3 regions of the Sinomonas sp. B1-1 genome follow, and region 1 is predicted to be linked to each of the others. Evidence: predicted binding sites of a transcription regulator. Region 1 holds the regulator's gene; each other region holds the start of a gene.
What was found. The regulator LexA, encoded in region 1, represses DNA repair genes until DNA is damaged. The targets are predictions, from matches to a motif close to TCGAACANNTGTTCGA.
Positions count from the first base shown of each region.

Region 2: the regulator LexA is predicted to act here: its motif matches at 4,786-4,801, upstream of ACQ5BE_RS17415 (DUF222 domain-containing protein).
Region 3: the regulator LexA is predicted to act here: its motif matches at 2,459-2,474, upstream of ACQ5BE_RS05680 (DUF222 domain-containing protein).

Region 1 is NZ_JBCHVF010000002.1:49,175-55,665, reverse strand. It holds gene hflX (GTPase HflX) at 1-471, shown strand, start outside; gene ACQ5BE_RS04920 (ATP-dependent DNA helicase) at 464-2,521, shown strand; gene lexA (transcriptional repressor LexA) at 2,547-3,254, opposite strand; gene ACQ5BE_RS04910 (LysM peptidoglycan-binding domain-containing protein) at 3,588-4,031, shown strand; gene ACQ5BE_RS04905 (histidinol-phosphate transaminase) at 4,142-5,242, shown strand; gene hisB (imidazoleglycerol-phosphate dehydratase HisB) at 5,346-5,987, shown strand; gene hisH (imidazole glycerol phosphate synthase subunit HisH) at 6,050-6,491, shown strand, end outside.
Region 2 is NZ_JBCHVF010000015.1:65,900-72,390, forward strand. It holds gene ACQ5BE_RS17405 (response regulator transcription factor) at 118-1,800, shown strand; gene ACQ5BE_RS17410 (TerC family protein) at 1,848-3,035, opposite strand; gene ACQ5BE_RS17415 (DUF222 domain-containing protein) at 3,239-4,678, opposite strand; gene fbaA (class II fructose-bisphosphate aldolase) at 4,973-5,995, shown strand; gene ACQ5BE_RS17425 (DUF3151 domain-containing protein) at 6,015-6,443, shown strand.
Region 3 is NZ_JBCHVF010000002.1:202,937-209,427, reverse strand. It holds gene ACQ5BE_RS05690 (FtsK/SpoIIIE domain-containing protein) at 1-942, shown strand, start outside; gene ACQ5BE_RS05685 (HNH endonuclease signature motif containing protein) at 945-1,289, opposite strand; gene ACQ5BE_RS05680 (DUF222 domain-containing protein) at 1,237-2,448, opposite strand; gene ligA (NAD-dependent DNA ligase LigA) at 2,611-4,959, shown strand; gene ACQ5BE_RS05670 (inositol monophosphatase family protein) at 4,956-5,813, shown strand; gene ACQ5BE_RS05665 (GNAT family N-acetyltransferase) at 5,819-6,343, shown strand; gene ACQ5BE_RS05660 (response regulator) at 6,410-6,491, opposite strand, start outside.

The DNA of each region.
Region 1 (6,491 bases):
GTCGAGGCGTTCCGGTCCACGCTCGAGGAGGTGGCAGACGCCGACCTCATCCTCCACGTCGTCGATGCCTCGCACCCCGACCCCGAGGGCCAGATCGCAGCGGTCCGCCAGGTCCTCGCGGAGGTCGACGCGCGCAAGGTCCCCGAGATCATCGTCCTGAACAAGGCGGACGCCGCTGACCCGTTCGTCCTCGAACGGCTCCGGCAGCGCGAGCCGCGCCACGTCGTCGTGTCCGCCCGGACCGGCGCGGGCATCGCCGAGCTCAAGGAGGCGATCAGCGACGCCATCCCGCGTCCGAGCGTGACGCTGACCATCCTCGTCCCGTACAGCCGCGGTGACCTCCTCAACCGCCTGCACACCTCGAGCTCGGAGATCCGCTCCCTCGAGCACGTGGAGGAGGGCACCCGGGCCGAGGTCGTGGTCCGCGAGGAGCTCGCGGCGGAGCTCGCGCCCTTCGTGGTCCATGACTGAGTCGGCCGTAGCGCACGGCAGCGCGAGACGGGGCAGCGCCGGGGCCGCGGAGACGGCGCTCTCCCTCCTCGACGCGGCCGTCGCGTCGATGGGCGGCCAGCAGCGCGACGGGCAGCACGAGATGGCCCGACAGGTTGCCACTGCCATCGAGGAGCAGAAGCACCTGCTCGTGCAGGCGGGGACCGGGACGGGGAAGTCTCTGGCCTACCTGGTTCCGCTGATCGCGCACGCCCAGCACAGCGACCGGCCCGCGGTCGTCGCGACGGCGACGCTCGCGCTCCAGGCGCAGATCGTGGGGCGCGACATCCCGCGCCTGCTTGCGGCCATCACGCCCAAGCTCGACCGGCCTGTCGACGTCGCGCTCGTCAAGGGCCGGTCCAACTACCTGTGCCGGCACAAGCTCGAGGGTGGGTTCCCGACCGACGAGGCCGCGGAGGGGCAGCTGTTCAGCCTGGGCGAGGACGCCGCCGTCGGGCATCCCGGAGCCGGCCCGACGACCCAGCTCGGACGGGAGGTGGCGCGCCTGCGCCAGTGGGCCGAGGAGACGGAGACGGGGGACCGCGACGACCTCGTGCCCGGGGTCACCGACCGGGCGTGGCGGCAGGTCTCCGTCACGGCGCTCGAGTGCCTCGGGGCGCAGAAGTGCCCCTTCGCGGCCGAGTGCTTCAGCGAGCTCGCGCGGCAGCGTGGCGCCGAGGCCGACATCGTCGTGACGAACCATGCGCTCCTCGCGATCAACGCGTTCGAGGGCCTCAACGTGCTCCCGGAGTACGACGTCGTGGTGGTCGACGAGGCGCACGAGCTCGCCGACCGCGTCACGGGCGCGGTGAGCGGCCAGCTCTCGGCCCAGATGATCCAGGCCGCGGCATCGAGCGCGCGCCGCCACTGCGGGATCACTGTCGATTCCCTGCAGGCCGCCGCGACCGCCCTCGAGCTCTCGCTCACCTCTGCGCCGACGGGCCTGCTCGCGCGCGGGCTGAACGAGGAGCAGGCCCAGGATGTCGCCCTCGTGCGGGACGCGTGCCGTGTGGCGCTGTCGGACTCGAAGCCCGGGGACGGGCAGTCGGCGGACGGCGGGCGCCAGATCGCCCGGTCGCGCCTCCTCGCCGTCCTCGAGGTCTGCGAGCGGCTCCTCGAGGCGGAGGCCAACCGGGAGGTCATGTGGGTGACCCGCACGGGCGCGCCGGACCCCGTGACGGGCTACGCAGCGGCCGACGACGACGCCCCCGCCATGCTGCACATCGCACCGCTCGGCGTGGGCGGCCGGCTCCGCGAGGGGCTCTTCGACGGGCACACGGTCGTCCTGACGAGCGCGACCCTCGCGATCGGGTCGGCGTTCGAACCGACCGCGGGCGGACTGGGGCTGCTGGGCGCAGGGGCGCCCTCGTGGACGGGAGTCGACGTCGGATCACCCTTCGACTACCCCAGGCAGGGCATGCTCTATGTCGCCAAGCACCTCCCGCGACCGGGACGCGGACTCTCCCCGGAGGCGGTCGACGACCTCGAGGCACTCCTGCGGGCCTCCTCGGGCGGGGCGCTGTGCCTGTTCTCCTCCCGGCGGGCCGCCGAGGAGGCCGCAGACGAGCTGCGCCTCCGGCTCGACGTCGAGATCCTCTGCCAGGGTGAGTCATCGATGAGTGCCCTCGTGAAGCAGTTCGCCGCAGAACCCGACACCTGCCTGTTCGGGACGATGTCGCTGTGGCAGGGCGTGGATGTCCCAGGCCCTTCGTGCCGTCTGGTCGTCATCGACCGGATACCGTTCCCGCGGCCGGACGATCCGCTCACGACGGCGCGCTCCCGCGCCGTCGCCCAGGCCGGCGGGAATGGCTTCATGGCCGTCTCGGCGACACATGCGGCCGTGCGCCTCGCGCAGGGCGCAGGGCGGCTGATCCGCTCGACCGAGGACCGCGGCGTCGTGGCCGTCCTCGACTCGAGGCTTGCGACCGAGCGCTACGGGGCGTTCCTGCGCGGAGCGCTCCCGCCGCTGTGGGGGACCGCCGACCGGAACGTCGTGACCGACGCGCTCAGGCGTCTCGCCGCCGCCGGCTGAACGGGCCGCCGGCCCAACGGCGGGCTCACACCGACCGCAGGACCGAGACGACCTTGCCCATGATGGTGGCGTGGTCGCCGAGGATCGGCTCGTAGCGGGTGTTCTGCGGCAGGAGCCAGGTGTGCCCGTCGCGCTGGCGGAAGGTCTTGACCGTCGCCTCGTCGTCGAGCAGCGCGGCCACGATGTCGCCGTTCTCCGCCGCGTTCTGCCGGCGCACGACCACCCAGTCCCCGTCGCAGATGGCGGCGTCGATCATGGAGTCGCCCTTGACCTTGAGCATGAACAGCTCGCCGTAGCCCACCAGCTGCCGGGGGAGCGGCATGACGTCCTCGACCGCCTGGTCCGCAAGGATGGGGCCACCAGCGGCGATGCGCCCGACCAGCGGAACGAGCGCCGTGTCGGCAGCGCTGGCCATGTCCCCGAGCGGGACCCCGGTCGCGCCGCGCAGGGCGGCGGCCTCCTCGGCCGGAACGCTCAGTTCGCCTTCGTCCAGCGTCAGCGGCATCAGGACCTCCATGGCGCGGGGGCGCTTGGGATCGCGGCGCAGGTAGCCCAGCTTCTCGAGCTGCATCAGCTGGTGCGTGACGCTTGAGAGGCTTGCGAGGCCCACCGTGTCCCCGATCTCGCGCATGGACGGCGGGTAGCCCTTGAGCTGCACGGAGCGCTGGATCGTCTCGAGGATCCTCTTCTGGCGCGCCGTCAGTCCTTTGGCTGCTCTGGTCCGTGATGCCATGCCGTCCTGCCTCTCCACCGGGGGCGCCACGCGCTCCGGGATCCCGTCCGTCGATGCCCCGGGGCCTCCCTGCGAGAACTGTCGTACCCCCTCGGCAGGATGTCGTCATGGTCGACGGGGGCGGGCAGCTCGGCGTGGAACCCGGTGCTATCCCCACCGTAGGCCAGTCGGACAGGCCTTTCAAACATGTGTTCGACCGTGTCTGGACATGCATCGTGGACAGGTGCTAAGAAAGAGTCATCACTTCGAACGTTTCTTCGAAACACTGCGCAGAGTGCCGCCGATGTGTTCGCACTCGACCTCGTTCGGCGACTGCGCAGGGGAAGGCGCATCATGGCACTCGCGATCCTCGCCGGAAATGGGCACGGGGCTCCCCTCCCGGCCAAGCAGGAGGCACGCCGCCGGCTGAAGGTGGTCCACTGCGGCCCGGCGTCGCCGGGCAGGGACTTCCGGTCCGCGCCTGCTCAGGCCCCGCTGCGCCTGACGCGCAGGGGAAGGCTCGTCCTCGTCGTCCTGCCGGTGTTCGCTGCGGCGCTGGCGGTGCTCGTCGCGTGGTCTGCGCTCATGGCGCCGGCGAAGGCGGCCGGGGAGGCGGTCGGCCCCGGCGCTGTCGAAACGGTGACCGTGCAGCCCGGCCAGTCGCTGTGGAGCATTGCCGAGGGCCGTGTGCCCGACCAGGACCCGCGCGTGACGATCAGCCAGATCCGCCAGCTCAATGACTTGGAGAGCACCAGAGTGCTCCCCGGCGAGCAGATCGTCGTTCCGCTCGCCCGCTGAACCTCTCCGCCCGCTGAACCTCTCCGGGGCGAGCCGCATGGTGCCGTTTCCGGGGTCTTCGGCTGGCCCCCGGAATGTGGGCGCCGGTGCCGCTGGCGTAGGCTGGACCGGTGGACGACCAGCTCGAACGACTCAACAGCCTCCCCCTCCGCGACGATCTCCGCGGACAGCACCCCTACGGTGCGCCGCAGCTTGACGTCCCCATCCAGCTCAACGTCAACGAGAACACGTATGGGGTCCCCGCGGACGTGCAGGAGGCCATCGTGGAGGCCGTCCGCGCGGTGGCCGGCGGTCTCAACCGCTACCCCGACAGGGAGTTCACCGAGCTGCGCGAGGCCCTCGCCGAGTACCTCGGCCACGGGCTGTCGGCGGAGCAGCTCTGGGCCGCGAACGGCTCCAACGAGGTCCTGCAGCAGCTCCTGCAGGCCTTCGGCGGACCCGGCCGAGCGGTCCTGAGCTTCCCGCCCACGTACTCCATGTACCCCCTGCTCGCGAGCGGCACCGGGACGGCGTACCTCCGGGGCGAGCGGTCGGCAGACTTCGGCCTGAGCCCCGAGTCCGCAGCCGCCCAGGTGCGTGAGCACGCGCCGAACATCGTCATCCTCTGCTCGCCGAACAACCCGACCGGGACGGCACTCGGCCTCGACGTCGTCGAGGCCGTCTACGAGGCGGGGGAGGCGAGCCAGAGCATCGTCATCGTCGACGAGGCGTACGCCGAGTTCGCCCAGGCGGGGACGTCCACGGCGCTCACGCTCCTTCCCGGGCGTCCCCGGCTCGTCGTCACGCGGACCATGAGCAAGGCCTTCGCCCTCGCCGGTGCCCGGCTCGGCTACCTCGCGGCGGCGCCCGAGGTGATCGACGCCCTCCGCCTCGTGCGGCTTCCCTACCACCTCTCCGCCGTCACCCAGGCCACCGCGCTCGCGGCGCTCCGGCACCGCGACTCCCTGATGGCAGAGGTCGAGGCCATCAAGGGCCAGCGCGACAGGATCGTCCGCGAGCTGACCCGGCTCGGGCTCACCCCCGCCGCCTCGGACTCCAACTTCGTGTTCGTCACCGGCTTCGAGGACCCGCAGGCCGTGTGGCGCGGACTTCTCGAGGTCGGTGTGCTGGTGCGCGACGTCGGAATCCCCGGGAGCCTGCGGGTGACCGCCGGGACCGAGGCGGAGACCACCGCGTTCCTCACGCGGCTCGAGGAGCTGCTCGCGCACTGAGCGAGGCGGTCCCCGACCGCGCGCCGCCCCGCGCCCCCGGCACGGGGCGTGCTGCGAGGCGAATAGAATAGAGACCACACCCCCTCACCCGAAGGACACATCCATGAGCACCGAGCTGCAGACCGCCGACCTCCAGGAGCGGACTGGGCGACGCGCGCGGATGGAGCGCACGACGAGCGAGTCGTCGGTCCTCGTCGAGATCGACCTGGACGGCACCGGCCGCTCGGACATCTCCAGCAGCGTCCCGTTCTACGACCACATGCTCACGGCCCTGGCCAAGCACTCGCTCATCGATCTGACCGTCAAGGCGACGGGGGACACCCACATCGACGTCCACCACACGGTGGAGGACATCGCGATCACCCTCGGCGAGGTCCTCAAGCAGGCGCTGGGCACCAAGGCGGGCATCCGCCGCTTCGGCGAGGCGAGCGTGCCGCTGGACGAGGCGCTCGCGCACGCGGTCGTCGACGTCTCCGGGCGCCCCTACCTCGTGCACGGCGGCGAGCCTGCCGGGCAGGAGTACCACCTGATCGGCGGCCACTTCACGGGCTCGCTCACGCGGCACGTTTTCGAGGCGATCACGCTGCATGCCGGCATCTGCCTGCACATGAGCGTCCTCGCCGGCCGGGACCCCCACCACATTGTCGAGGCCCAGTTCAAGGCCTTCGCCCGTGCCCTCCGCGCCGCGGTCGAGCCCGACCCGCGCATCGGGGACGCCATCCCGTCGACAAAGGGAGCCCTGTGAGCACCGTACCCGGAGCGGACTCCCTGCCCGAGGCGCCGGCGGATGCCCCGGGGGGCGTCGCCGTGGACCCGCGGAACGCGGGCGGACCTGCGACGGATCCCGAGGGGCGGCCCACCGTCGTCGTGCTCGACTACGGCTCGGGCAATGTCCGTTCGGCCGTGCGCGCCCTCGAACGGGCTGGAGCCGCTGTCACGCTGAGCGCTAAGGCGGAGGATGCGCTCAACGCCGACGGCCTCGTGGTGCCCGGCGTCGGCGCGTTCGCGACCGTCATGGAGGAGCTCAAGGCCGTGGACGGCCTGCGCATCATCGGCCGCCGCGTCGCCGGGGGGCGCCCGGTCCTGGCGATCTGCGTCGGGCTCCAGATCATGTTCGAGCGCGGGATCGAGCACGGCGTGGAAGCCGAGGGCCTCGGAGAATGGCCCGGCACTGTCGAACTGCTGCCCGCCGACGTCGTCCCGCACATGGGCTGGAACACCGTCACGGTCCCCGAGGGGTCGAAGCTCT
Region 2 (6,491 bases), on a different contig from region 1:
ACCTTCAGCGTCCCGCCGGCCCCGTGGTCGCGGCATCGGCAGACCGGGCCTCGCTCTGCCTGGGGCGTGGGTAGTTCTGCCCATCCGCGAGTGCCATAGTTGTCCTTGGAGGACGACGTGGCTGATGCAGCAGCACTCCATCTGGCGAGGGCGGCAGATCTCCGGCGGTCTGCTGACTGGCGATCAGCCTGCGAGGAGTTCCGGTCCGCTGGCGGTGTCGAAGGCCTTGAGGTCGATGACCTCGAGCGGTTTGCCGAATGTGCGCAGATCGCGGGTTTCCGGCAGGAAGCCATCGCGGCCCTCGAGCGTTCCTTTGCTCTCCGGATGCGCGCGGGAAAGATACGGGAGGCCTCCGCTTCGGCGTTCTGGCTGTGGGAGGCCTACGTCCTCAACGGGGAATTCGCGCGCGGCGGCGGCTGGATGGCGAAAGCCCGCCAGCTCGCTCAGGGAGCCGGCGCTGGCAACGCTCCGGGCTGGCCCCTGATCGCCGAGGCCTATGGCTTGATCGGCTCGGGAGCGTACGAAGCGGCGCTGCCGGTTCTTCAGCAGGCACGGGAAGTCGCGATGGCGACGGGAGACGCCGATCTCCACGCGTTCTCGACCCTCCTCGGTGGCCGCGCCCTCCTCAAGTCGGGCCAGCGCAGGGAGGGGCTGGAACGACTCGACGAGGCGATGCTCGGGGTGCTGTCCGGGAAGACATCGCCGCGTGTGACGAGCCTCCTGTTCTGCGCCGCGATCGGCACGTGCCACGAGGAGGTGCATGACGACGTGCGGGTCCGTGAGTGGAGTGTGGCGCTCGGCTCCTGGCTCCATCGTGTGCCTCCCTTCGGCAGACCCTTCTACGGCAACTGCCTCACGTATCGGGCCGCTGATCTGCGGCTCGCCGGGCGCTGGCGTGAGGCACTGGCCGCTCTCGAGGAGGCCTGCCGGCTGCTCGCGGAAGAGGCGGGGGCGCTCGTGGTCGGTCATGCCCATTACGAACGGGCGGAATCGCATCGGCTTCTCGGCCACGCTGCGGACGCAGAGGCGGCGTACCGTGCGGCGGCGTTCTCGGGAGGGCCGACACAGCCGGGCCTTGCGCTGCTCCGGCTGTCGCTCGGCGATGTGCCGGCTGCGGCGGCCGGTATCCTCCGTGCGCTCAGCGAGTCCGAGGCGAGGTCCGTGCGTGCCGAGGTTCTGCCCGCTGCGGTGACAGTCCTCCTCGCGGCAGGCGAGGCGACGAAGGCGCGAGAGGCTGCGGACGAGCTCGCGCAACTCGCCGAGGCTTTCACCTCGGACGCACTCCGCGCCGCCTGTGCTGCTGCTTCAGGGGAGATTGCCATTGCGGAGCAGGACTGGCGTGGCGCGCTGCCCCTCCTGCGGACGGCCTCGAATCTGTGGCGGTCGCTTGCGTTTCCGTACGAGACCGCCCGGACTGCGATGCTGATTGCCAAGGCCTACCGGCTGGCGGGTGACGCGGAAGCCGCCCTGATTGAGCTCGCGTTCGCCCGCGAAGTCTTCCGAGGCCTGGGAGCGGGGCCGGACCTGGCTGAGGTCGAGCGGCTACTGCGGGGGGATCCTGCACCGTACGGTCTTACGTCACGCGAAGTCGAGGTGCTCAAACTGGTCACCCTGGGCCTGACCAACCGCGCCATCGCTGACCGGCTGTACCTGAGCGAGCGGACGGTCCACCGTCACCTGAGCAACATCTTCGTCAAGCTCGGCGTCGCCTCCCGCACCGAGGCCGCGACCTGCGCTGTGGACCGCGGGATTGTGATTCTCGCGCAGACGCCGGCGGGCGGCCACCCGCGGAGGCCATAGGCCTCCGGGGTGACCGCCCGCCGTCGTGTGCTGGGCAGGGGGTGCCGCTATTTGGCGGTGAAATCCGCGTGCGCGGCGTGGGCCTCGGCCACCTTCGCCCGGATCTCTTCGATGTCCTTCACCTTGTCGCGGTACTTCTTGTCCATGGCGAGGATCGACTGCTCCTCGTCCATGAGCTCCCGGTAGACGCGCTCGCGCTCGGAGAGGTCCGCGGTGTACTCGAGGTCGAGGTAGCTCTCGGCATGGCGGCGGGCGTTGTTGACCGCGGCATGGGCCTTGCCGGCCTTGCTGAACAGCGACGCGAAGATCGTGATGGCCAGGACGCCGATGATGACGGTGAGCGACAGGCCGGTGGTGATTTCGAAGACCGGGACATGGTTGCCGCCGTTGATGAAGAACAGCGTGTTCTCGTGCAGCGCGTGGAGGACCAGCTTCACGCCGATGAACGCGAGGATCGCGGCGAGGCCGTACGAGAGGTAGATGAGGCGGTCGAGCAGTCCGTCGAGGAGGAAGAACAGCTGGCGCAGGCCCATGAGGGAGAACGCGGTGGCCGTGAAGACGATGTACGGGTTCTGGGTGAGGCCGAAGATCGCGGGGATCGAGTCGAGGGCGAACAGGAGGTCCGTGCCGCCGATCGCCACCATCACGAGGAGCATCGGGGTCAGGACGCGCTTGCCGTTCTCAACCGTGAAGAGCTTGTCCCCGTCGTAGTGCTGCGACGTGCGGAGGAACTTGCGGGCCAGACGGATGATGAAGTTGTCCGCCTCGTCGTCACCGGAGTCCTCGGGCTTGAGCAGGTTGCCCGCGGTGATGAGCAGGATGATGCCGAAGACGTAGAAGATCCACGAGAAGCTGTTGATCAGCGCGACGCCGAGGAAGATGAAGGCTGTGCGCGCGATGAGCGCGAACACGATGCCGAACAGCAGCACCTTCTGCTGGTCCTCACGGGGAACCCGGAAGCTCGCCATGATCACCAGGAACACGAAGAGGTTGTCGACCGAGAGGGCCTTCTCCGTGATGAAGCCGGCGAAGTACTCGGACCCCATGGACGGGCCGCCGAAGACCAGGACCGCGATGCCGAAGAGGATGGCCGCTCCGACGTATATCGACGACCACACCGCCGCCTCTTTGAGCGTCGGCACGTGGGCCTTGCGGATGTGGAAGAAGTAGTCGAAAGCCAGCAGGGCCAGGATCAGAACGATCGTGACGCCCCAGACAAGTGGGGATACAGACATGGGAAGATGTCCCTTTCGCAGGTAGGCGCTATCGCCACAAGTCTCTCCACCACCCCGATGGGATGGCCGCTGCACCCGGCCGGGCTCCGGCGCCCGACGTGTTGACGTATGCAGCGCTTGGGATACTCCCCTGCGCACTTCCTAGGCTACAGGCAGGCTGCGGCCGAGGGCAAAAGCCGTCTGGGATCGGAAGGCATCCGGGATCAGAAGGGCGGCGGGGCGCAGGCCCCGCTGGTGTGCGCCGGCGGCGCCGCGGGAACAGCAGTGGGTGCAGCGGGCCGGGGCCCGAGAATGTGGGTCCGGTCCGCCGGCTCGGCGGGGTACTCCTCGCCGAGGAGGCTCTTCCACACAAGGTCCCCGCTGACCTTCGGCGGCTCGCCGATGTGCCTCCCGCCGTGATCCGGCATGGACCGCCTCAGATGGAACACGGCGAGTGACTTCAGGGCGTGGTGCTTGGTGCACAGGAGTGCGAGGTTCTCTGCATTGGTTGCGCCGCCGTCCTGCCACTCGATTGTGTGGTCTATCTCGGAACGCCTCGCCGCGGCCGTGCATCCCGGGACCACGCATTTGCCGTCCCGGTACTGGATGAAGCGAACGAGTCCGGCCGGGGGTCTGTAGGTGGACCGTCCGAGTTTGACCGGGACTCCCTCGTCGTCGGTGAACAGGCGCTGCCAGGTCGGTGCGGCGGCGGCCAAGAGCCGGGCGGTGGTCGCATCGATGACGCCAGACCCGTCGAGGTGGGCCACGTCGTCGGACGCGCCGAGTGCCACCGCCAGCGGGATGTGGACCACGACTTCCGCGGTGATTCGGGAGAGCAGTTGCTCGAGCGACGGGATGGGCTCGCCGGACAGCGGAGCCTCGCCGGACCGAGGGCCCTCGCCGCCACGGCCCGTCAAGCAGAGCTGGAGGAGGATGTCGGCCCGCAGCTGCTGGAGGGTCCGATGCTCGCTGTCGCGATCGCGCGCGGCGCCGTCGATGCGCTCGTAGGCCGCCCGGGCCGTCTCCGCCGGCAAGAGCGCAGACAGGACGCACATTCCGTCCTCGTCGGGCTGGAGCCACACGCGGCGGTCTTCGCGCGCAGCCTCTCTCCTCCGGGTGATCGACTCGGGATGCAGCCTTTCGCGCAGATCCCGAACGACGGAGCGGAACTCGCCCGGCGTCCGGATTCGCCCCTTCCGGGCCCGGAGGCGCGCGAGCGCTTCGATGCCGAATGCCTCGGCAGCCCGTTCTGGCAGGGTCGCGGCCTGGTCGACGACCGCTCGCGCGTGCGACTCCGTGATGTCCCCGGCCGCCAGCGCCTCGTGGAGGGCCGGATGCGTGTTGACGAGTGCCACCGAGAAGTTGAGCGTGCGGGCGGCAGCCGCTTCCGACGTGTTCTGGAGTGCCGCGATCTCTGAGACGGCGGCTGCGTGGGCCACCTCTCCGCCGAGTCGTTCCGGCTGACCCTTGCGTCCTTCCAGCGGCTGGTCGGCGACGTGCTGGTTCTGCCTGTCGACCAGAAGCGCGCGAAGGCTTGCGCTGAATGCCTCGAACTCTGCGAGGGCGCGCAGTCCCTTGGCCACACCTGCAGGGGTGTCGAGGGTGCGAGGATCGAGCTCGATGAAGCCGTGAAGCGCCTCGGGATGCCGGGAGGTGAAGGCCAATTCGCCGGCTACTCGGTCTGCCGTCCCCGCCACTCGCTCCACCCCCGGTTTGCTCGTACACGTGTTCCTATTCTAGCGCCAAATACCGCTTAGATCCATACATATATCCGAACGCATTTCCGAGTAACGGTTCGCGCCGAGGGGCTCCAACGGCGGGAGCTGCCCGCCGCCGTCGTGCCTGCCTGTCATCTTGAAATCCTGAAACTCGCCCGTGCGGGCCCGCTCGCTAGGATGGGCAGTGGCCCAACCACGCACCCCGCGTGAACCCCATCGAGCCACTGCCGAGGAGCATCAATGCCTATCGCTACCCCCGAGAAGTACGCCGAGATGATCGACTCCGCCAAGGCTGGCGGCTACGCGTTCCCGGCAGTCAATGTCACCTCGTCGCAGACGCTCAATGCCGCGATCCGCGGCTTCGCGGAGGCTGGCTCGGATGGAATCGTCCAGGTCTCCACCGGCGGTGCGGCCTACTGGTCCGGCGCGTCGGTGAAGGACATGGTGGTCGGCTCGCTGGGCTTCGCGGCGTTCGCCCGCGAGATCGCCAAGAGCTACGACGTGAACATCGCCCTGCACACGGACCACTGCCCCAAGGACAAGCTCGACAGCTTCGTCCTGCCGCTGCTGGAGGCCTCCGAGGCCGAGGTCAAGGCCGGCCGCGACCCGCTCTTCAACTCGCACATGTGGGACGGCTCGGCCGAGACCCTCGAGGAGAACCTGCGCATCGCCAAGGAGCTCCTGCCCCGCACGGCCGCGGCGAAGATGATCCTCGAGGTCGAGATCGGCGCGGTCGGCGGCGAGGAGGACGGCGTCGAGAACGCCATCAACGAGAAGCTCTACACGACCGTTGCCGACGGCCTCGCCACGGTCGACGCGCTCGGCGCCGGCGAGAACGGCCGCTACATCACTGCCCTGACGTTCGGCAACGTCCACGGCGTCTACAAGCCGGGCAACGTCAAGCTCCGCCCCGAGATCCTCAAGGACATCCAGGCGCAGGTCGGGGCGAAGATCGGCAAGGACAACCCGTTCGACCTCGTCTTCCACGGCGGCTCCGGCTCCTCCGAGCAGGAGATCGCGGACGCCGTCTCCTACGGCGTGATCAAGATGAACATCGACACCGACACCCAGTACGCCTTCACCCGCCCGGTGGCAGGGCACATGTTCGCCAACTACGACGGCGTGCTCAAGGTCGACGGCGAGGTGGGCAACAAGAAGACCTACGACCCCCGCGTGTGGGGCGCCCTCGCCGAGGCCGGCATGGCCGCGCGCGTGGTTGAGGCCGCCCAGCAGCTCGGCTCCGCCGGCAAGTCCGTCAAGTAGGCCGGGCGCAGGGGCAGCGATGAGCGAGACATTCCGCACCAACCTCCTCGGCCCCGAGCCCACGAGGCTTCCCGCTGAGGACGAGGTCTACCAAGGACTCGCCCTCGGCCAGCCGGCCATCGACCTGGTGGCCAGGCATCCCGAGTCGTCCCTCCTGTGGGCCGTCCTCGCCGAGGAGGCCTGGGACGAGGGCCGCACGATCGAGTCCTACGCCTTTGCCCGAGTCGGCTATCACCGCGGGCTCGACGCGCTGCGCCGAAGCGGCTGGCGCGGTGCCGGCCCCGTTCCGTGGGAGCACGAGCCGAACCGCGGGTTCCTCCGCGCGCTCTACGCGCTCGGACGGGCCGCCTCCGCGATCGGCGAAGAGGGCGAGCCCGAGCGGATTGCTGCTTTCCTCGAGGGCTCCGACCCCACGGCGAAAGCCGCGATCGAGGGTGCCGCCCGATAGAGCCAGACAGCGCTAGAGCCAGACAACGCACGACGGCGCGTGGCCGGC
Region 3 (6,491 bases), 150 kb from region 1:
ATGACGGGCGACCGCACCAACTCCATCCCGGCCTCGATCGCGGCGAGCGTCCAGAAGCGCATCGTCCTGCGCATGACCGGCGAGGACGACTACATGATGTTCGGCCAGCCGAAGGATGTCGTGACGCCCCAGTCTCCTCCGGGCCGCGGCGTCGTCGACGGCCTCGAAGTCCAGCTCGCCGTCCTGGGAGGGAACGCCAACGTGGCGGTCCAGGCGCGCGAGGTGGTCAGGCTTGCCACGGCGATGCGGCGCCAGGGCGTCGCGGAGGCGCCGGGCATCCGGAACCTGCCCGACGTCGTCGTGGGCGCCGACCTCCCGCTCGACAGCGGCCGCGTTGCGCTCGGACTCGAGGACTCGACCCTCGAACCGCTCTTCGTCGACCCGTCCGGGGCCTTCATGCTCAGCGGGCCGCCGGGGTCCGGACGCACGACCGCATTGGTGGCCCTCGCGGCGGCGCTGCGGCGGGCGCGGCCCGAGGTGCGGCGCGTGTACGTCGGATCCCGGAAGTCTCCGATCGCCGGGCTGCCGCTGTGGGACGCGAGCTATGTCGGCGAGGACGCGGTCGCTGCCGCGGCAGACGGGCTCCAGCTGGACGTGGGCGTGCGCGAGTTCGCCCTGTTCGTCGAAGGGCTGCCAGAGTTCGACTCGACGCTGGCCGAGGCCGGGCTCTCGTCGCTGGTCACCGCTATGGACCGGGAGGGCCTGTGGGTCGTCGGGGAGTCCGAGACCTCGGGCTGGGGCTCCGCGTGGAGCCTGTCCCAGCCGTTCAAGAACGGTCGGCGAGGGCTCCTGCTCAACCCGACCGAGATGGACGGGGACTCGCTGCTCAGCACGTCGCTCGGCAGGATCCGCAATCCCAAGTACGTCCCCGGCCGCGGCTACTACGTGGCCCGGGGGAGGGCGCTCAAGGTCCAGACGGCATACGAGGACCTGGCCGTCTGACATCAGAACGGCGGAGGTTCGTCGTTGTGCGGATAGGTCACGTAGGTCCGGCCCGAGGGGGACGTCCATTCGAGCGTGCCCGGCTGTGGTCTCTGACCCGCAGGGCCGTCCATCGCCGCTCGTCCCCGGGCGACCGCATCGTCCTGCCGGGCGCCGATCTGCGCCACTGTCCAGTGGCCGAGGGACTTGAGCCGGTGGTGCTCCCGGCACAGGAGGGCGAGATTGTCGGTCGAGGTCGCACCGCCGTCGGCCCACTCGTGCGCGTGGTCCGCCTCGGTGGCCGCTGCCGGTCGGTCACACCCGGGAAAGCGGCACGTGCGGTCCCGCGCGCCGAGGAACCGTCGCATCGCCGCGGTCGGCGCGTACCGGGCCCGGCCGATGGCGAGCGGTGCCCCATTCGAGGGGTCCACCCAGAGCTTCGTCCAGGTCGCTGCCTCCAGCGAGGGCCCGGGCCGTCTCGGCGTCGAGGGGGCCATAGCCGACGATCTCAGCCGGCGTGTCCGCACTGCCCGCGAGCGTTGCCGCCGGGATCGTCACCACCACTTCACACCGGATGCCGGACGCCGCGCGACCACGCACGGTCTCCCGGTCCGATGCCGGCGCCCCGCAATCGAGGGCGAGGTCTGCCAAGGCGTCGGCGCGCAGTTGTGCGAGCGTACGGTGCTCATCGGGCGACTGGAGCGAGCGTGCAACCGCTTCCAGGTATGTGTCGATGGCGCTTCCCACCTCGAGAGGCAGATAGGCAGTGAGCCAGCACATGCCGTCAGCGGCCGCCTCCAGGTCCACTCTCCGCTCCGTGATCGCCTTGGCGCGGCGCGCTGACAGGGGCTCGACTGCGTACTCTTCTGCCAGACGATTGAGCTTCCTCCGCAGGGCGCTCGGGTTCGGCACGCGGTCGGGGTCTTCGGGGCAGGCTGCCGCGACGGCGGCCCCGAAGAATCCACTCAGCTTCTCCGCCGGCACCGGAACGGCGGCATCCATGACCGCCATTGCCCGTCGCCGTGAGAGGCGACCATCGGCGAGAGCTTCAAGGACTGCATTGGCAGCAGGCTCGGTAAGCGCCTGTGCCTCCGCCACCATTCCCTTGGCCGTCCTCGCGGAGACCTTCAGGGCTGCCGAGATCTCGGACGCCGCGACCGATGCCGCGTCGGCCCTCCAATCCGGGTCAATCTCAGGCCCGCATGCTCGAATGAGCGCCGTGATCGTTGCCGCCCGTTCGGCGATCCGCGCCGATTCGAGTCTTTCGAGGTGCAGTAGATGATCCACGAGGTCGTCGGCGGCTGCCTCCTGGAGCGAGGACGCGAGGACGCGAGGAGCCAGTTCGGCTCCCGCACCGTGAGCAGGTCCTGCGCCTGCGCCCGAGCCGTAGCCGTACGAAACGTCCCGAAGCGCCCACTCGGCCTCCAGCCACCCTGGCGGTTCCAGAGCTTCCCCGATGGGCTCGGACACCATGGCGGCAGCCTCCCACCCCTGAAGCTTCTGCTCGAACCTTTCTTCTTCCCACATATAGACAGATTAGAAGGTATCTTCGAAGAATGGAAGGCCTGCGACGGCCGCGTCGAAGCGACCGCGCCGCCTCCCGCGTCCCGGGCCGTCAAGGCAAGGGGAGTGCCGCTCATCCGTCCCCGTCGGGGAACAGTGTCGGAGGGTTAGGGCAAGATAGTCACCGTGAGCGCTGAATCCGTGAGCCAAGCCGTCTCCGACGAGGCCGTAGTCCCGCCCGAGTCCCTGAGGGAGGAGTACGAGGCCCTTTCGGACGAGGTGCGCAGGCACCGCGCCGCGTACTACAACGAGGACGCGCCGCTCATCTCCGACGCCGAGTACGACGTCCTGTACCGGCGCCTGGAGGAGTTCGAGGCCCTGCACCCCGAACTCGTCTCGAACGACTCGCCAACCCAGGAGGTGGGAGGCGAAGCGACAGCTGCGTTCGCGCCCGTCGGACACCTCGCACGCATGTACAGCCTCGAGGACGTCTTCTCGATCGACGAGCTCGAAGCGTGGATCCGCCGCGCAGAGGCGAGCGTTGCCGCCGTCGGCCTTCCGCCCGCGAAATGGCTCACCGAGCTGAAGATCGACGGGTTGGCCGTCAACCTCCTCTACCGCAAGGGCGAGCTCGTCCGCGCGGCGACCCGCGGCGACGGGCGCACCGGTGAGGACGTCACCCACAACGTCCTCACTATCAAGGACATCCCCCAGCGTCTGGCCGGGAACAGCCACCCCGACGAGGTGGAGATCCGCGGCGAGGTCTACATTCCCACCAAGGCGTTCAACGAGTTCAACGAGGCGCTCATCGCCGAGGGCAAGGCGCCGCTCGCCAACCCCCGCAACGCCGCCGCCGGTTCGCTGCGTCAGAAGGATCCGGCCGAGACCGCCAAGCGGCCCCTGAGCATGTTCGTCCACGGAATCGGTGCCCGGGAGGGCCTCGCGTCGTCGAGCCAGGCCGAGACGTACGAGCTCCTCAAGGCGTGGGGCCTGCCCACGAGTCCCTACTACGAGGTCCTCGACACCTATGAGGAGGTGCTGGCCTTCATCGAGCGCTACGGCGACAAGCGCCACAGCCTCATCCACGAGATCGACGGGATCGTGGTCAAGGCGGACGACTTCGCGACACAGCGCGCGCTCGGCCACACCTCGCGGGTCCCGCGCTGGGCGGTCGCCTTCAAGTACCCGCCGGAGGAGGTGCACACCAAGCTCCTCGACATCCGCGTCAACGTGGGTCGCACGGGCAGGGTCACCCCCTACGGCGTCATGGTCCCCGTGAAGGTCGCCGGTTCGACCGTCGAGATGGCCACCCTCCACAATCAGGACGTCGTGAAGGCCAAGGGCGTCAAGATCGGCGACGTCGTCGTGCTGCGCAAGGCCGGCGACGTGATCCCGGAGATCGTAGGGCCGGTCCTCGCCCTCCGCGAGCAGCAGGATCCGCCGGTCCGGGATTTCGTGATGCCCTCCGAGTGCCCCTTCTGCGGCACGCCCTTGGCGCCGTCCAAGGAAGGCGAAGTGGACGTCCGGTGCCCCAACGCGCGCTCCTGCCCCGCCCAGCTGCGCGAGCGCGTGTTCCACCTGGCAGGCCGCGGCGCCTTCGACATCGAGGCGCTCGGCTGGGAGGCAGCGATTGCGCTGACGCAGCCCGCTGCTCCCGAGACTCCTCCGCTCGAGAACGAGGCGGGCATCTTCGACCTCGCCCCGGAGGACCTCCGCGACGTCATGATCCGCCGCGAGAAGCGCGCGAAGGGGGCGGGCACGGGGGAATGGGAGCTCGTGCCGTACTTCTACACCAAGCCCACGGCCAAGACACCGTCGAAGCCCACGGCCAACACCGAGAAGCTCTTCCGCGAGCTCGAGAAGGCCAAGTCCCAGCCGCTGTGGCGCGTGCTCGTGGCGCTGTCCATCCGGCACGTGGGGCCGACGGCGTCGCGCGCACTCGCAACCCGCTACGGCTCCATGGATGCCCTGCGTGCGGTGCTCGCGGCCCCGGACGCCCGCGAGCAGCTCTCTGAGGTCGACGGGGTCGGGCCGATCATCGCGGACGCCCTCATCGAATGGTTCGCCGAGGATTGGCACCGGGAGATCGTCGACCGCTGGAAGGCCGCGGGCGTGGCCATGGCCGACGAGCAGCATGCTTCCGCAGCCCGCACGCTCGAGGGGCTCACCGTCGTCGTGACCGGAAGCCTGGAGGGCTTCAGCCGCGACGAGGCCAAGGAGGCCATCATCATCCGCGGCGGCAAGGCCTCCGGCAGCGTGTCCAAGAAGACCGACTATGTGGTGGCCGGCGAGAGCGCGGGATCCAAGCTCGACAAGGCCGAACAGCTCGGGCTGCCGATTCTGGACGAGGCGGGCTTCGTCAAGCTCCTTGCCGAAGGCCCGGGGAAGGCGGAGGCTGCGGCGGCTGAGGGCGAAGCGGCACCAGAGGCGGGGACTCCCTCGGACGACGACGGCGCCTCCACGGGCGAGGAACTCGCCGCCCGGATCGGCGAGGCCGAGGAGGACCCGGAGACGGACGGGGAGGCAGCGCCGTGAGCGCCCAGTACTCACTGGACCTACTGGCGGGCCTGCTCGCGACGGCCCGGCGCGCCGCTGCCGCCGGGGCGGCGGTCCTGTCCGGCCGCGAGGCGGGGACCCTTGCCGTGGGTGACGCCGAGCAGGAGACGAAGAGCTCCGGCAGCGACTGGGTCACCGCTTTCGACTTGGCCGCGGAGAAGGCCGTGAGGGACGTCCTCGCGTCCGAACGGCCCCGCGACGTCATCACGGGCGAGGAGGACGGGACCACAACCGTCGAGGATCCGAGCGGCTTCCGCTGGTCGATCGACCCGCTCGACGGGACCACGAACTTCATCCGGGACATCGTCTACTACGCCACGAGCGTCGCGGTGGCCGATGCCGAGGGCCACTGGCTCGCCGGCGTCGTGAGCGCGCCGGCTCTGGACCGGGAGTACTGGGCCGTGCGGGGCGGGGGAGCGTTCCGCTCCGACGGGCGTGGCGCCCCGCGCCAGCTGGAAGGCCCCACAGCGGGCCGCGCCGGCGCCGGGTCCGCGCTCCTTGCGACCGGGTTCAGCTACGACCCCGGTGTCCGCGCAGAACAGGCGGCCTTTCTGCCCGGCCTCATGGACGGCTTCGGGGACATGCGCCGGCTCGGGTCGGCAGCGCTGGACCTCTGCCTCGTCGCTGACGGCACGCACGACGCGTACGGCGAGCGCGGCCTCAACGAGCACGACTTCGCCGCAGGCGCCCTCATCGCCGAGGAGGCCGGCTGCTGGGTGCGCCGGCCCGCGCTCACCAGCCCTCTCGACGGCGGCCCCTCCGACGCAGAGCGTCTCGCAGCCTGGACCTGCGCGGGCAGCATCGAGTTCTCCGGCCGCTTCCCGATCGAGTGACCGGAGTGGCTGACCCGTCGAAACGCGAGATCGCCGCGTCCCTGGCCATTCGCGAGGCGACTCCGGAGGACTATCCCGAGATCGCCCGCATTGCCGCCGAGGCATATCTTGCAGCAGGGTATTTCGAGGACCCGGAGCACCCGTACATGAGGCAGGTGGCGGACGTCGCATACCGGGCGGCGCGCGGCACCGTTCTCGTGGCCGAAAGCGGCGGGAGGGTCGTCGCCTCCGTCACGGTCATGGCGTTCGGAGACGGCTTCGAGCAGGTCGCCACGGAGGGCGAGTTCGAGTTCCGGCTCCTCGTCGTCGACCCCGCAGTCCAGCGCAGCGGGGCTGGGAGCGCGTTGGTGCGCGAGGTCGAGGCGAGGGCCCGGCGCGCCGGCGCGACCGCCGTCGTGCTTACTACAGGGGCGGGCTGGGAGGGGCCGAACGCCCTCTACCCGCGGCTGGGCTACGAGCGCGCGCCCGAGCGCGACTGGCCTATCCCGGGCACTGACATCTGGCTGCCCGTGTACGTCAAACCGCTCTGATCTAGGTTCCGGGGTGACCTGGGCGGCACACGGGGTGACCTCGGCGGCACACGGGGTGACCTCGGGTCAGCCGGGGAGGCCGTAGCGGTGCTCGGGGCGCCCTGTCGAGCCGTAGCGGAGCTGGATCTCCACCGCGCCGTCCTCGGCG